Regions from separate parts of the Bradyrhizobium sp. HKCCYLRH1030 genome, predicted to be linked through region 3. Evidence: predicted binding sites of a transcription regulator. Region 3 holds the regulator's gene; each other region holds the start of a gene.
The links. Region 3 encodes PhoB, which activates phosphate uptake and scavenging genes when phosphate is short. Its sites were predicted from a motif close to TGTCATNNANCTGTCAT; they were not measured.

Region 1 (5,155 bases), on a different contig from region 3:
TCTCGACGTCGCGGCCATCCTCATTGGGAACGAGATAGGACGTCAGCGCCGGCCCGCAGGGAAAATGCACGATCTGGACGTCGTCACCCGGACTGTAGAGCAGCTCGTTCGGCGTTGCCTCGTCCTCCACCAGATACGGCGAGATCAGCGCGTAGTCGGCCGGACTGAGCCGCCGCAGCAGGTTGTTGTAGGGCCGCTCCCGGCTCAGCGTGGTCACACCTTGGCTCAGCATCGTCATCCCCGTGCGCAACGCATGTGCGTGATCCGTGCACCTTGTGTTCACAAGTGCACCGACACAGGAACTCTGATATGCTGCCTTGGTTCCAGGAACCCGCCAGCGCGCTCGAGAGGAGGCGCCGGCCGCGGGGTCCATCCCTCATCCTGGAACCCGCAGATCCCATGACCAGCTCGCAATCAGGCGTGCCCGAGTTCTATCAGCATGTGCTGGTCGTCGAAGACGACCCCATCATTGCACTCGGACTGGAAGACACGATCACCGACCTCGGCGTTCCCGACATCAGGATCGCAGCCGACGTCGCAACCGCGCTCGCCATGATCGCCGAGCGCGTCCCGCAATTCGCGCTGCTCGATGTCGGCCTGGTCCGCGAAAAGAGCTTTGCGATTGCCGAGCGGCTGACGGCGCTCGGCATTCCCTTCGCATTCTCGACCGGCTATGGCGCCGACCGCGTGCCACCCGCATTCGCCGACCGGCCGCGGCTGCCGAAGCCTTGCCCGACCGAGGCGCTGGAGGCGGCGCTGCGGCGACGCGATTAGTTGCCGTCGCCGCACGCGGTCGTCTTGCCGCCGAACAACGAGACCTCAGCCCAGCTTCGGATCGAGCGTGGTCGACCACAGCGCGACGTCGGCGCGATCCCGCAGGGTCACGGTCATCTGGCCCGTGGCGCCTTCGATCTTGACGTGGCCGAAGAACTGCATGCCGGCCGACGGCGGCAGATTCTGCTTGTCGAGGCCGGGCGCCTTGATGAAGCGCACCTCGGGGCCGAAGGTGTTATCGAGCTCGTTCGGACCGAACGTGCCGGCATGCAGCGGACCGGAGACGAACTCCCAGAACGGCTCGAAGTCCTGAAACTGCGCTTTGTTCGGATCGTAATAATGCGCGGCCGCGTAGTGCACGTCCGCCGTCAGCCACACCGTGTTCTGGATCGGCGCGGTCTTGATGAAGCGCAGGATCTCGGCAATCTCGAGCTCGCGGCCGCGCGCCGGGCCGTCACCCTGGGCGATGGCTTCCGAGCCCTTCTTGTTGGCCGCGTCGTCATAGACGATGATGCTGAGCGGCATGTCGGAGGCGATCACCTTCCAAGTCGCGCGGGAATTGAGCAGCGCCTGCTTCAACCAGCGCATCTGCTCCGGCCCGATGAAGTAGGACGCCGGACCATACTCGTCCTCGAGATTGGGACCGTTGGCGCCGCGGTAGCTGCGCTCGTCGAGCACGAACACGTCGAGATGCGGGCCATAGTTGATGGTGCGATAGACTCGGCCCGGCTCGATGATGCTCTCGCGCATCGGATACATCTCGTGGAAGGCGCGCGCCGCGCGGGCCGCGAGCAACTGGATGTTGCGCTCCTTGTAGGCGGCGGGCAGCTCCTTGGAGGCCGACCAGTTGTTGGTGACCTCGTGATCGTCCCACTGCACGAAGATCGGCACCTCGGCATTGAAGGCGCGAACGTTCTCGTCGAGGAAATTGTATTTGTGGGCGGCACGGAATTCGTCGAGCGTCTCGGCGACCTTGGCCTTCTCTTCCACGGTGAGGTTCTTCCACACCTTGTTGTCCGGCAGCTTCACCTCGGACTTGATCGGACCGTCGGCGTAGATGGTGTCGCCGGAGTGCAGGAAGAAGTCCGGGCGGTGCTTCTTCATCGTCGAGAAGGTGAACATGCCGCCATCATCGGGATTGATGCCCCAGCCCTGCCCCGCCACGTCGCCGCCCCAGACGAACGAGACGTCGCGCTTGTTGCCTGGCGCGGTGCGGAAGCGGCCGGCCACGGCCTCGCTTTCGACCGCGGTATGCGACAGGTCGCGGAACTTGACACGGTAGAAGATGTCCTGGCCGCTCGGAAGGCCGTCGATCAGCATCTTGGCCGTGAAGTCGCTTTCCGGAAGCGCGGCAATCGGAGGCAGCGTACGCGCGTCCTTGAACGATTCGGTGGTCGCCACCTCGACCAGCATCTGCGACGGCCGGTCGGCGCGCGCCCAGACCACGCCGCCATCCATGCCGACGTCGCCGGACTGCACGCCATGCGTGATCTGCGGCCGGTCGGCGGCGCGGCTCAGATAGGGCATCGCCAGCGTCGTGACGCCGGCTGCGGCGGCCGTCGACAGGAAGCGGCGGCGGGACAGGGCGGTGTGCGGTCGAGGAATGCGAAGCGTCATGCGGATCTCCTGGTCGGATCGCGCGCGGGAGCCGGCGCGAGCCACGGCCCGGCAGACCTAGAAAAGATTGATGACGCTGGAATTACAATCGCGCCGTGGACAGCGCGTGACGCGGCCGCAGGGCGAACATCGTCCGCCCTCAGGTGCCGGCGGCACGCAACTGCGCGCCGGTTCGCTGCAGATTGGCGGGCATGCTCATCAGGATGAGCTTGCGATCGGCCACCGCGTTGTGGAACTGCTCGAGCGCGATGTTGAACGCGGTCAACGCCGCGTGCTCGATTGCACCGTCCTCGAAGCAGGTCAGCGTGTTGCGCAGGATCTCGTCGGCCTCGCTCTGCAGCTGGTCGAGCTCCTCGGTCGAATCGCTCTTGCGCGCGATCGTGATCATCTCCAGCAGACGATCGCGCAGCGAGGTGTTGATGGTGCGTTCGTCGCGCTTGAGATAGCCGGCGAACCACGCACCGGCCGAACCCATCGCCGAAAGCGCCATCAGGCCCCACCAGATGTAGTCGCTGTAGCGGTCGAGGAAGGTCTTCTCCTCGCCGTTGATGAACGCCGCCGCGCCGGGATGCGCCGGAATCGCGGCGTCCTTGTCGGTGTCGGGGGTCTCGATCTTGGCAGCCAGCGGGAACTCCGACAGCAATTGCTGGCGCACCGAAAACAGCTGATGGGTGAACGCGGACACTGTCGAATCCGACAGGCCTTTGCGCGCCACGATGTGGTGGTTGAAGCTGATGGTCTTCACCTCGTCCTCGGGACGATCGGGCGAGCCGCCAAACGCGCCGGCGGGAATTTCGGTCGATTCATATTCGGGGTGGTTCTGCGCGATCGCTTCGGCCGAATCGATCGCCAGGAAGGTCGGCGTGCCGCCGTCCTTGGTGGCAGCGGCGATCGCATCCGCCGTGATCTTGCTATTGATGGGTCCGGCCGCAAGATAGACGTCCGCCCGCTGGTTGCGCACGGCTTCGGCGGCCTCGGTGATCGGGACTTGGACGATCTCGACCTTGCTGGCGTCGACGCCGTACTGATGCAGGATCACCTTCAGCAAATTGGCGTTCGCCGGGGTCCGACCGATGATGCCGACCTTGTGGCCCGCGAGCTGGGAGATCTTGGTGATCTTGGCGCCCTTGCGACCCTTGCCCTTGCCGCCCGGAGGCACCCAGAGCACGGCGACGTTCTTGCGCAGCGTCGCCACGGCCTGCGCGTTCTTTGGGACCTCGAGGTCACCCCGGACGATCGCGAGATCAACCTTGCCTGCGGCCAGCGCCTGCGCGCTCTGTGCGGCGCCCTCGGTCGGAACCGGCCGCAGCCTGACGGAGGCGTGCGACTGGGAAAAGGCCTGGGTCAGGGCCTGGACGACCTTCAGGTCGTCGCTGTTGGGCGGACCGACCGCGATCTTGAGCACCACGGGACGCATCGCAAAATAGTAGGCCCCCGTCAAAGCGCCGACGACCGCGAGGATCCCGGCGATGACGATGAACACGGCAGGGCGCATCCGTGAGCGCTGCGCTGGCGTGGTCTGAGTATCTACCAGATCCCGTCCTCCGGTGGTCCCAGGCCCGGGCGATGCCACAGGCGGCTTCGTCTGGCCACGTCGTCCTTCAATAGAGCCGAACTGTAGCAAATTTCTTGTCCGCCCGGGGTGACATCTGCGTCATGGTTACCATCGCACCAGTCGCCGGAGGATCGGGGCAGTTCCAAGCGCCTCCGGCATCGCGCCTGTGACAAGGCTCTGATCGGGATGCGTTTTCGGTTAGTCTTGGCAACCGGACACCGGCGCGATCCAGCCGGAGGTAGCCCCGCAGTCGCCCGGATGCCGCCGCGTGTCCGGTCGATTGCACCACGAGAGGAGATCGAGATGCCGCAACCATTGTCGGCGGAGGCACGCGCCACCGCCTTGCGGGAGCTTCCCGGCTGGACCGAGGCACAGGGCCGTGAGGCCATCGCCCGCACGTTCACATTCACAGACTTCAACGAAGCCTTCGGCTTCATGACCCGCGTCGCCCTGGTCGCTGAAAAGGCTGACCATCATCCCGAGTGGCGCAACGTCTACCGCACCGTCGAGGTGGTCCTCACGACCCATGACGCAGGCGGCGTGACCATGCGCGACATCGCGCTCGCCAAGGCGATGAATGCGATCGCCGCGACGATGCGCGGCTGAGATCTTGGCGACGACGGCACGCGCCTTGCGGCCGGCGTCGCCATCACCACATCCGAGGGCGAGGACCGCGCCCCCAGCGCCGTCTGGAACCGGAGATCGGACATCATGTCGGATGCGACCGACTACAGCGTTGGCTTCGAGCCCGCGGAGCGGCTGGCCCGGGATCGCGAGACCCTTCGCCGTCGTTTCTGGATCAAGTTCAAGAAGGTTGTCGCGCGGCTGCCATTCGCCGAGGAGCTGCTTGCAGCGTATTATTGCGCCTTCGACAAGGAGACACCCCGGCACGTACAGGTCGCCCTGCTCGGCGCCATCGCCTACTTCGTCGTGCCGTTCGACTTCATGCCTGACGTGTTGCCCATCCTCGGCTTCACCGACGACGCGGCGGTGCTCGCCACCGCCATCCGCATGGTCGCCTCGAACATCACGCCCGACCATCATGCGGCAGCCCGCGCCGTACTCGCGCGGCTGGCGGCAGACAAGAACGCTGACGGCGAGAATATCGGCTGACGGCGGCTCCGGCCGGCAAGCCGGGCGCCCGCAGTCAGCGCATCGGAAGGGCACAACAGCAAAAAGCCCCGCATCCGCGGGGCTTTTCTCTTGATG
Region 2 (5,155 bases), on a different contig from region 3:
GGGACCGAGAATGGCGGCGGTGACCTGCACGCCGCCGGTGCCCCAGCCATAGGGCATCGGCATCTCGCGGCTCGCGAACGGCACCTGATAGCCGGGAATCGCGATCGCCTTCAGGATGGCGCGACGGATCATCCGCTTGGTCTGCTCGTCGAGATAGGCGAAATTGTAGGTCGGCGCGTTCATTCCGCAGCTTCCTTCAATTCGGGAGCGGCCTTGGCCTCGGTGAACTCCTGGCGCAGCTTGCGCAGCAGTCCGAGCTCGGACTGGAAGTCGACATAATGCGGCAGCTTCAGATGCTCGACGAACCCGGTCGCCTGCACGTTGTCGGAGTGCGACATCACGAACTCCTCATCCTGCGCCGGCGCGACCATGTCCTCGCCCAGCTCGCGTGCCCGCAAGGCGCGGTCGACGAGGGCCATCGACATCGTCTTGCGCTCGCCCTGGCCGAAGGCGAGGCCATAGCCGCGCGTGAAGCACGGCGGCTCGGTTGCCGCCCCCTTGAACTGGTTCACCATCTGGCATTCGGTCAGCTCGATCGATCCGAGCGGCACCGCGAACCCGACCTCCTCGGCCGCGAACTCGACCTCGACTTCGCCGAAGCGGATTTCGCCGGCGAAGGGATGGTTGCGGCCGTAGCCGCGCTGGGTCGAGTAGCCGAGCGCGAGCAGAAAGCCCTCATCACCGCGTGCGAGATTCTGCAACCGCAGATCACGATCCGCGGGAAAGCTCAGAGGATCGCGGGTGAGATCGCCGACCGGCGCGCCAACATCGGCTTGCGGCGACGGCTCGATCAGCCCGTCCTGTCCGAGAATGTCGGTGACACGCGGCGTCGGCGCATTCGGCGCCTCGGCACGGGCCGGCGGCTCCGGCTCGCCGCCGGCCGCCAACTGCGGATCGAGCAGCCGATGCGTATAGTCGAAGGTCGGCCCGAGCACCTGGCCGCCCGGAATGTCCTTGAAGGTCGACGAGACGCGCCGCTGCACCCGCATCGCACCGGTGTCGACCGGCTCGGTCGCACCGAAGCGCGGCAGGGTCGCGCGGAAGGCACGCACCAGGAAGATCGCCTCGATCAGATCACCGCGTGCCTGCTTGATTGCGAGCGCCGCGAGCTCGCGGTCGTACAGCGAGCCCTCGGTCATCACGCGATCGACGGCAAGCCCCAACTGCTCGGAGATCTGCGCCAGCGAAAGTTCGGGCACATCGCGATCACCCCGGCGTTCATGCGCCAGCAGCCGGTGCGCGTTCTCGATGGCGCGCTCGCCACCCTTGACGGCAACATACATGCCTCACTCTCCTGCGGAAACGAGTCGGGTCGTTCGCGGGATGGCGACGATGGACGAGCCATCGACCAGCACCACATCGACACCACGCGGAAACAGCTTCTCATTGATCGACAGCCGCTCGAACAGATCGGCGGGTGCCACCGTTGCGCGGAACGATGTCGTCCCGTCGATGCCAGGACCGCGCAGCTTGAACGCCGGCCCTCCGGACAAGCTCGGCACCTGCAGGATCAGCGTCGTCGAGCGATCAGGGTATTCAGCACTGCCGAGCGCGAATGAATTCAGATCAGGCAGCGCTTCGGGGTCCGCCGCCACCGCAAAGCAGGCGAGCGCGGCATCGGCGACGATCGGCGCCCCGGTGTGAAACTTGAGCCAGGCGCCGACCTCGGGCGTGCCGGCGAGCGGCGCATCGAGCCAGATCGGCGTATCGTGATCGAACAAGGTCAACGCGATCGCGGCAGCACCAGGCATCAACGACGACGGCCGGCCGACATCGCCCTCGACCTGCCGCACATTGCCCGGACGCGCCATGGCCTCCATGACGGTACGGAAGGTCGATTGCGCGGACAGGACATTGTCGGCGAAACCAGGCTGCAGATCGGAAGCGGCAGCAGCCATCAGCCTTCTCCTCGCACCATCGTATAGAAATCGACACGCGTGGCCGCAGCCTCCTCCGCTCGATGCTCCCGCGATGCGCGCATCAGCTCCTGCAGCGGCGCGACCACCTGAGTCTCGACCGATCGCGCATGGCTCGACGACTGGATCATCGCGTCACACAGCGCCATCAGACGCGCCTTGCCGGCATCTCGTCCGAGCACATAGCCGAACCCGACCTCCCCGCTCTCCAGCCGCACCGCGGCGCGCGACACCGTCGCTTCGCCGACATTGAACGGCGCACCATCACCGCCGATCCGGCCCCGCAGCATCACGAGACCATTCTCCGCCGGACGCAGGTCGCGATACTCAGGCAGCGCCAGTCCGTCGAGCCTGGCGCGGATGTCCGCATGCGAGGCATGCGCCAATACCCGCATCGCCGTCCTGCGCCGGTCCTGCATCGCGGTCTCGCCCTCCATCTTCACCCCGAACTTGCTATCGCGAAGTTGTCTATGTTAATAGACAACTTCGTAACGAAGCGCCATGACTGTTTGATGACATGGGCGTGATTTTCAGGTCTCGCAGCGGAGAACCGCAGATGAGCATGCAGGGCGCCGACTCGGGCGTGGCACTGTGGCGCCGGGTGGCCGACGGCATCGAGCGCGACATCGCCGACGGCCGCTTCGCGGCCGGCACCCGCCTGCCCGGCGAGACCGAGATCGCCGAAACCTACCGCGTCAACCGTCATACGGTGCGTCGCGCGCTCGCGACCTTGGCCGAGCGCGGCCTCGTGCGCGCCGAGCGCGGCAGCGGCACTTATGTCGAAGCGCCTCGCCTGTCATATCCCCTGAGATCGCGAACCAGGTTCTCCGAGATCGTGGGCGCCGGCGGGCGCGAGCCGCGCGGACAGTTGATCGCAGCGTCCGAAGAGTCGGCGACGCGCGAACTCGCGCACGAGCTCCGACTGAAGACGGGGGCGCCGCTGGTCCGAATCGAGGCACTGCGTCTTGCCGACAAGACCCCCATCTGCGTCAGCACGTCCTGGCTGTCGTCCGAGCGATTTCCCGAGGCCGGCCACATCTTCGCTTCGCTCCGCTCGATGACGGCGCTGCTTGCGCATTACGGCATTCGCGACTATCGCCGCGGCGCGACCAGGATCACGGCGGCCATCGCCGACGCGAGCGACGCCGCACGGCTCGACCTCGCGCTGGGCCGTCCGGTGCTGGTGGTCGACAGCACCGACATCGATGCCGATGGGACGCCGCTGGTCAGCAAGCGCTCGCGTTTCGCGGCGGAGCGCGTGACGTTCGAGGTCGAGAGCTAGACCAGACCCCGCCGCCTCGCTTCGTTCTTGCGCGCTCAGTCGATGAGCGTGCCGTCCTGATTGAAGAACGGATGCGGCCCGTCGAAATCCCCGATCGGCACCTGATGCGTGACGACCGTTCCAAATCCCGGTCCTGGAAACCAGGCATGAAGGTGAAAGGCCGGTGGCTCGATCCGGAAGGATGGCGGGCGAAGCTCGGCCAGGTCGAGCGCGACGGCATGGTTCGGTGCCGGGCAGATCGTGCAGGGGATGCCCGCAAACCGGGTCAGCGTCGCGCGATGAACGTGACCGCACCCGATCAGTTGCACCCGCGGATGGCGCGTGAGGACGGCCGCGAGATCGTCGGCGTTGCGCAGGTTCTGCCGGTCCATGTGCCAGATGCCAGTGGCGAACGGCGGGTGGTGCAGAAACAGCAGGGCCGGCCTTTCGCTGGATCCGGACAGCGCGGCGTCGAGCCATTGCAGACTCGCTTCATCGAGCTCGCCATGCGGATGGCCGGGCACGCTGGAATCGAGCAGAAGCAGATCGAGATCGGCCAACTCCACGCACCGGTTCAGCGGACCGGTGGGCTGACCATGCAGAGCGTCCGGAAACGCCGCGCGCATCAGCTCGCGTGAATCGTGATTGCCGGGCACGGCGACGAATGGAGTTTCGAGCTCGGCGAGAAGATCCTTGAGATGATCGTACTCGGCCGACAACGGCGTATCGACGAGATCGCCGGAGATCACCACCAGATCGAGCTTCGGCTCGAACCGGTTGAGCTCCGTGATGCAACGGGTCAACGCGCGCGCCGTATCGACGCGGCAGTAGGCGAGCCGGCCGGGCGCCTTGATGTGCAGGTCGGATATCTGGGCGATGACGACGGGGCTCTTGGTCATCAGCAGATCAGCCTTTCTCCGGCAACAGCCGAATGGAGTCCGGTGCAATCCGCAGGCCGATCCGCTCTCCCGCAGCGACACTGATCGAATTCGGCGCGTCCACGGTCAGTGCAATTGAGGCGGCGTCGCGGACGATGATCCGCTGCCGGTCGCCGACAAAGCGGACGCTGTCGACGACGCCAGTCAGACTCGATGCCGCGGCATCGACGATCCCGATCGTTTCCGGCCGAACCATCGCCACCGCCAGGTTACGTGGACCGGGATCGGCGATCGGCTGCCGACCTCCCGGCAGAACGAGCTGGGCGCCGTCGATCGGCGCCTCGATGATGTTGGCCGCGCCGACGAACTCCGCGACGAATCGATCGGCGGGCGAGAAATAGATCTCGCGCGGCGTCCCGATCTGGGCGATGGCGCCCTTGCGCATCACGACGATGCGGTCGCCGAGCTCCATGGCTTCAGCCTGGTCATGCGTGACGTAAATCGCCGTGATGCCGAGCATGCGCAACAGGCCGTTGAGCTCGCCGCGCAGGCGCTCTCGCAAGGCCGCATCGAGCGCGGTGAGCGGCTCGTCGAGCAGCAGCACGCTCGGCCGTATCGCGACCGCGCGCGCCAGCGCGACGCGCTGGCGCTGGCCGCCCGAGAGCTGATCGATCCGCCGATCTTCCAGGCCGGCGAGGTTGGTCAGCGTGACCAGCTCCGCGACCCGCACGGCGCGCTCCGGCTTGGGCACGCCGCGGATCTTGAGCCCGTAGCCGATATTGTCCGCGACGGTCATGTTGGGGAACAGCGCGTAGGATTGAAACACCATGCCGACATTGCGCTTCTCGATCGGCTGCCTCGTCAGATCCTTGCCGCCGAACAGCACGCGCCCGCCCGCATCGGGTGTTTCGAGCCCGGCCACGATCCGCAGCAGCGTGGTCTTGCCGCAGCCGGACGGCCCCAACAGCACCAGCGTCTCGCTCTGCGCGATGTCGAGCGTGGCGCGCGCGAGCGCGCAGGTCCCGTCGGCAAAGGTCTTGCCGCAATTCTCCACCTTGAGAGCGGCTCCATGCCGGGTCATCGTGCTCACCTCAGGCTTC
Region 3 (5,155 bases):
GGCATCCCGGTGCTGCAGGACATCTTCGCGGGTCCGCCGTCCTATCTCAGCCTGTTCAACGCCTCGCTGATCCTGGCGATCATGGTGCTGCCGTTCATCACCTCGATCTCGGTCGACGTGTTCAAGACCGTCCCGCCGGTGTTGAAGGAAGCCGCCTACGGCGTCGGCTGCACCACCTGGGAGGTCGTGCGCAGCGTCGTCATTCCCTACACCCGTGTCGGCGTGATCGGCGGCGTCATGCTGGCGCTGGGGCGTGCGCTCGGCGAAACGATGGCGGTGACCTTCATCATCGGCAACTCGTTCCGTATCTCATCCTCGATCTTCGCACCGGGCACCACGATCTCGGCCGCCATCGCCTCCGAATTCCAGGAGAGCGACGGGCTGCACCAGTCGAGCCTGATCCTGCTCGGCCTGCTGCTGTTCGTGCTCACGTTCTTCGTGCTGGCGAGCGCGCGGCTGATGCTCATGCGGCTCGAAGCCAAGGCGGGAAAATAAGCCATGTCCAGCGCTGACACGCTTACACTCGATGCGCCGGTCAATCCGATCTATGCGCGCCGGCGCCGCAGAGACATCGTGATCCGCGGCCTCTGCGTTGCCGCCGCGATGTTCGGCGTCACCTGGCTGGCGCTGATCCTGTTCACGCTGTTCTATAACGGACTCGCCGGCCTCAGCCTGCAGGTTTTTGCCGCCGACACGCCACCGCCCGGCTCCAGCGAAGGCGGCCTGCGCAACGCCATCGTCGGCTCCTTGATCATGACGATCATCGGCGTCGGCATCGGCGCGCCGCTCGGCCTGTTCGCCGGCACCTATCTCGCCGAATACGGCCGCAACGACCGCCTGACCTCGGTGATCCGCTTCATCAACGACATCCTGCTGTCGGCGCCCTCGATCATCATCGGCCTGTTCATCTATGGTGCGGTCGTGGTGCCGATGGGCGGCTTCTCGGCACTCGCGGGTTCCCTTGCATTGGCGGTCATCGTGATCCCGGTGGTGCTGCGCACCACCGAGGACATGCTGCTGCTCGTGCCCAACCCGCTGCGCGAGGCGGCGTCTGCGCTCGGCCTGCCGCGCTCGCTGGTGATCCGCCGCATCGCCTATCGGGCGGCGCGCTCGGGCCTCATCACCGGCGTGCTGCTGGCGACCGCCCGCGTCGCCGGCGAGACCGCGCCTCTGCTGTTCACCGCGCTGTCGAACCAGTTCTGGAGCCTCAACCTTTCCAAGACGATGGCGAACCTGCCCGTCACCATCAACAATTTCGTCCAGAGCCCTTATGCCTACTGGAAACAACTGGCCTGGAGCGGAGCCCTTCTCATCACTCTGGCCGTGCTCGCCCTGAACATCGGTGCACGCATTCTCGGCGCCGAGAGGAACACCAAATGACCGAACTGTCCGTCTCCGTCAGTCAGCCCAATCACGCTCTTCACGGCAAGGCGCTTCCGGATGCGCCGGCCAAGGTGACCGCGCGCAACCTCAACTTCTACTACGGCGACCATCATGCGCTGAAGAACATCAACCTGTCGCTGGGCACCAACCGCGTCACCGCGTTCATCGGCCCGTCCGGCTGCGGCAAGTCCACGCTGCTGCGCATCTTCAACCGGATGTACGATCTCTATCCGGGGCAGCGGGCGACCGGGCAGCTGATGCTCGACAACACCAACATCCTCGATCCCAAGCTCGATCTGAACCTGCTGCGTGCCCGGGTCGGCATGGTGTTCCAGAAGCCGACGCCGTTCCCGATGACGATCTACGAGAACATCGCCTTCGGCATCCGCCTCTATGAGAAGATCTCCAAGTCGGAGATGGACGACCGGGTCGAGAAGGCGCTGCGCGGCGGCGCGTTGTGGAACGAGGTCAAGGACAAGCTCAACGCCTCGGGCCTGTCGCTGTCCGGCGGCCAGCAGCAGCGGCTGTGCATCGCGCGTACCGTGGCGGTCCGGCCGGAGGTGATCCTGTTCGACGAGCCGTGCTCGGCGCTCGATCCGATCTCGACCGCCAAGGTCGAGGAGCTGATCCAGGAACTCGCCGAAAACTATACGATCGCCATCGTGACGCATAACATGCAGCAGGCGGCGCGCGTCTCCGACAAGACCGCCTTCATGTATCTCGGCGAGCTGATCGAGTTCGACGACACCAGCAAGATCTTCACCTCGCCGAGCGATCGGCGGACCCAGGATTACATCACCGGCCGGTTCGGCTGACGCCGACGACATTGTCTTCAGGAGATCATCATGGCCAGTGAACATACCGCCAAGGCGTTCGACAGCGATCTGCAGGACCTCACCCGTCTGGTATCGGAGATGGGCGGCCTCGCCGAGCGGCTGATCGTCGATTCCGTCGATGCGCTGGTGCGACGCGACATCGCGCTCGGCCAGAAGGTGGTCGCCACCGACGCCGAGGTCGACAAGCTGCAACGCATCATCGAGGAGCGCGCCGTTCTTACCATCGCCCGGCGACAGCCGATGGCGGTCGACCTGCGTGAGATCGTCGGCGCGATGCGCGTGGCGACCGATCTGGAGCGTATCGGCGATCTCGCCAAGAACATCGGCAAGCGCGTCGCGGCGCTGGAGAGCGACTTCCATCCGCTGAAGCTGATCCGCGGGCTCGAGCACATGACCGATCTCGTGCAGTCGCAGGTCAAGACGGTGCTGGACGCCTATGCCGCGCACGATTTGCCGGCGGCGATGACGGTGTGGAAGGGCGATGAGGAAGTCGATGCCATCTGCACCTCGCTGTTCCGCGAGCTCCTGACCTACATGATGGAGGATCCGCGCAACATCTCGTTCTGCATCCACCTGATGTTCTGCGCCAAGAATATCGAGCGCATCGGCGATCACGCGACCAACATCGCCGAGACGGTGTTCTATATGATCGAAGGCCAGCAGATCATGGACAAGCGCCCGAAGGGCGACATGACGAGCTTCGCATCGACGATCCCCGGCAACTGAGAGAGACGGTTCAGACATGGGCGCCCGAATTCTGGTGGTGGAGGACGAGGAGGCGCTGACGACGCTGCTGCGCTACAACCTCGAGGCCGAAGGCTACGAGGTCGAGACCGTGGCGCGCGGCGACGAAGCCGACACGCGCCTGAAGGAGCGTGTTCCCGATCTCGTCGTGCTCGACTGGATGCTGCCGGGCCTGTCCGGCATCGAGCTGTGCCGCCGCCTGCGGGCGCGGACCGAGACCCGGCAGTTGCCGATCATCATGCTCACCGCACGCGGCGAGGAGAGCGAGCGCGTGCGCGGCCTCGCGACCGGCGCCGACGACTACATCGTCAAGCCGTTCTCGGTGCCGGAGCTTCTGGCGCGGGTGAAAGGCCTGCTGCGGCGGGCGAGTCCGGAGCGGCTGGCGACCGTGCTGTCCTATGGCGACATCGAGCTCGACCGCGAGAAGCGCCGCGTGGCGCGCTCTGGTAGGCCGATCGATCTCGGCCCGACCGAATACCGCCTGCTCGAGTTCTTCCTGGAGCATCCCGGCCGCGTGTTCAGCCGCGAGCAGCTGCTCGACAGTGTCTGGGGCCGCGACATCTACATCGACGAGCGCACCGTCGACGTCCATATCGGCCGCCTGCGCAAGCTGCTCAATCCCGGCCGCGAGCAGGACCCGATCCGCACCGTGCGCGGCGCCGGTTATGCGCTCGATGATCGCTTCGCCAAGAGCGAGCAGGTGTAAGGGGCGATCGGGCGTGAGGACGCAGCAGGTGTGAGACGCGAGGCGGCCCGATTGAGGAGATCGCGGTCCGCTTTCCGCCACGCCGCCGCCGTCTTGATCGTGTCTGCTTCGTGGCCCGTCACGATGTTTCGGTCCCAGCGGACGCCCTTGATCAAGACCATCATCATATCTCTTGCCGTGCTGCTCGGCGGCGCGGCGGGCGCCACGGCCGCCGAGCTCGAAGACGCGGTCGCGGCGGCAGGCAACGGGCAGCATGCGGCGGCGATGCGACGGCTGCTGCCGCTGGCCGCCAAGGGCGATGCGCGGGCGCAGTTCGACGTCGGCTTCATGCACGCCTTCGGCTGGGGCCAACCGCGCAACCCCGCCGAGGCGCTGGCGTGGTACCGCAAGGCCGCCGATCAGGGGCTCGCTGTCGCGCAACACTATCTCGGCATCGCCTACGTCAATGGCGAAGGTGTTGCGAGCAATTACGGCGAAGCCGGCCGCTGGTTCAGCCGCGCCGCGGCGCAGGGCTTCGCCCAGTCGCAATACATGCTCGGCCTGATGCTGCTCGACGGCCGCGGTGTGAAACAGGACGTCGTGCAGGGCTATGCCTGGCTGGTGATGGCGGGCCGTAGCGGCGTGCGATCGGCCGGCCGCGACGTGCAGCGGGTCAAGTTGACCGAGCCGCAGCGCGTCCAGGCCCAGAGTGCCATTGCGGCCTGGCGGCCGAAGCCGGAATCGGCGGAGGCCGGCATCGCCGCTCCGCGTCCGGAGCAACTGCTCGGGCTCGACCGCCACATCGGCGAGGTCGTCGATCCCACCTCGTGGCCGGCGTCGTCGATCGGCGTCGTCACCGTCGCGCAATACTCGACCGGCGGCTGGTGCACCGGCACGCTGGTCGCGCCGCGCGTCGTGCTCACCGCGGCACATTGCGTGTTCAACGGCGTGGCGCAGGTCAGCCCCGGCAACGTCCGCTTCCTGGCCGGCATGAACAGGGGCACGCCGGCGGCATCGTCTGTCGCCGACAAGCTGATCGTGGCGCCTGATTTCGTCCCGACCCGGCACGACAGGTGGTCGCTCGACCGCTCGCCCGCCGATTGGGCGTTGATCGTGCTGAAGGACGCGCTGCCGTCGAAGCCGGTTGAGGTCAGGGCGCTGACGCGCGAGGAATTGCAGGCTGCGACCACGGCCGGAACCATCTCCGAGATCGGCTATGGCCAGGAGCGGCGCTATTCGCCGACCGGCCAGCGCAATTGCAGCGCCGGCATGACCAAGGACGGGATGCTGCTGACGGTGCATTGCCTCGCCAATTTCGGCTATTCGGGCTCCCCCATCATGGCCGAAGTCGGCGGACAGCCGGCCGTGGTCGGCATCTTCTCGGCGTTCCATGAGGAGACCCGGCTGATGTTCGCCGCCCCCGCGAGCCAGTTCGAGGCGGTCGTGCGGCGCGAGATCGCGGCACAGAGTGCCTCGATGCGGTGAGCGAAGGAGGGACGAGAGAAGA

Region 1: a site for PhoB is predicted at 2,462-2,478, ahead of ACQR1E_RS08620 (alkaline phosphatase D family protein). Genes of this name have one in related genera too.
Region 2: a site for PhoB is predicted at 2,418-2,434, ahead of phnF (phosphonate metabolism transcriptional regulator PhnF). Genes of this name have one in related genera too.

Annotation. Positions count from the first base shown of each region.
Region 1 covers NZ_JBNPUY010000002.1:709,254-714,408, reverse strand. Annotated here, with positions in the region: gene ACQR1E_RS08630 (Crp/Fnr family transcriptional regulator) at 1-232, opposite strand, end outside; gene ACQR1E_RS08625 (response regulator) at 400-774, shown strand; gene ACQR1E_RS08620 (alkaline phosphatase D family protein) at 820-2,391, opposite strand; gene ACQR1E_RS08615 (TAXI family TRAP transporter solute-binding subunit) at 2,531-3,874, opposite strand; gene ACQR1E_RS08610 (4a-hydroxytetrahydrobiopterin dehydratase) at 4,250-4,552, shown strand; gene ACQR1E_RS08605 (YkvA family protein) at 4,658-5,059, shown strand.
Region 2 covers NZ_JBNPUY010000003.1:25,477-30,631, reverse strand. Annotated here, with positions in the region: gene ACQR1E_RS10410 (alpha-D-ribose 1-methylphosphonate 5-phosphate C-P-lyase PhnJ) at 1-183, opposite strand, end outside; gene ACQR1E_RS10405 (carbon-phosphorus lyase complex subunit PhnI) at 180-1,283, opposite strand; gene phnH (phosphonate C-P lyase system protein PhnH) at 1,287-1,898, opposite strand; gene phnG (phosphonate C-P lyase system protein PhnG) at 1,898-2,353, opposite strand; gene phnF (phosphonate metabolism transcriptional regulator PhnF) at 2,473-3,198, shown strand; gene ACQR1E_RS10385 (phosphodiesterase) at 3,234-4,076, opposite strand; gene ACQR1E_RS10380 (ABC transporter ATP-binding protein) at 4,084-5,136, opposite strand; gene ACQR1E_RS10375 (ABC transporter permease) at 5,142-5,155, opposite strand, start outside.
Region 3 covers NZ_JBNPUY010000005.1:254,051-259,205, forward strand. Annotated here, with positions in the region: gene pstC (phosphate ABC transporter permease subunit PstC) at 1-495, shown strand, start outside; gene pstA (phosphate ABC transporter permease PstA) at 499-1,380, shown strand; gene pstB (phosphate ABC transporter ATP-binding protein PstB) at 1,377-2,198, shown strand; gene phoU (phosphate signaling complex protein PhoU) at 2,229-2,945, shown strand; gene phoB (phosphate regulon transcriptional regulator PhoB) at 2,962-3,669, shown strand; gene ACQR1E_RS16980 (trypsin-like serine protease) at 3,817-5,133, shown strand.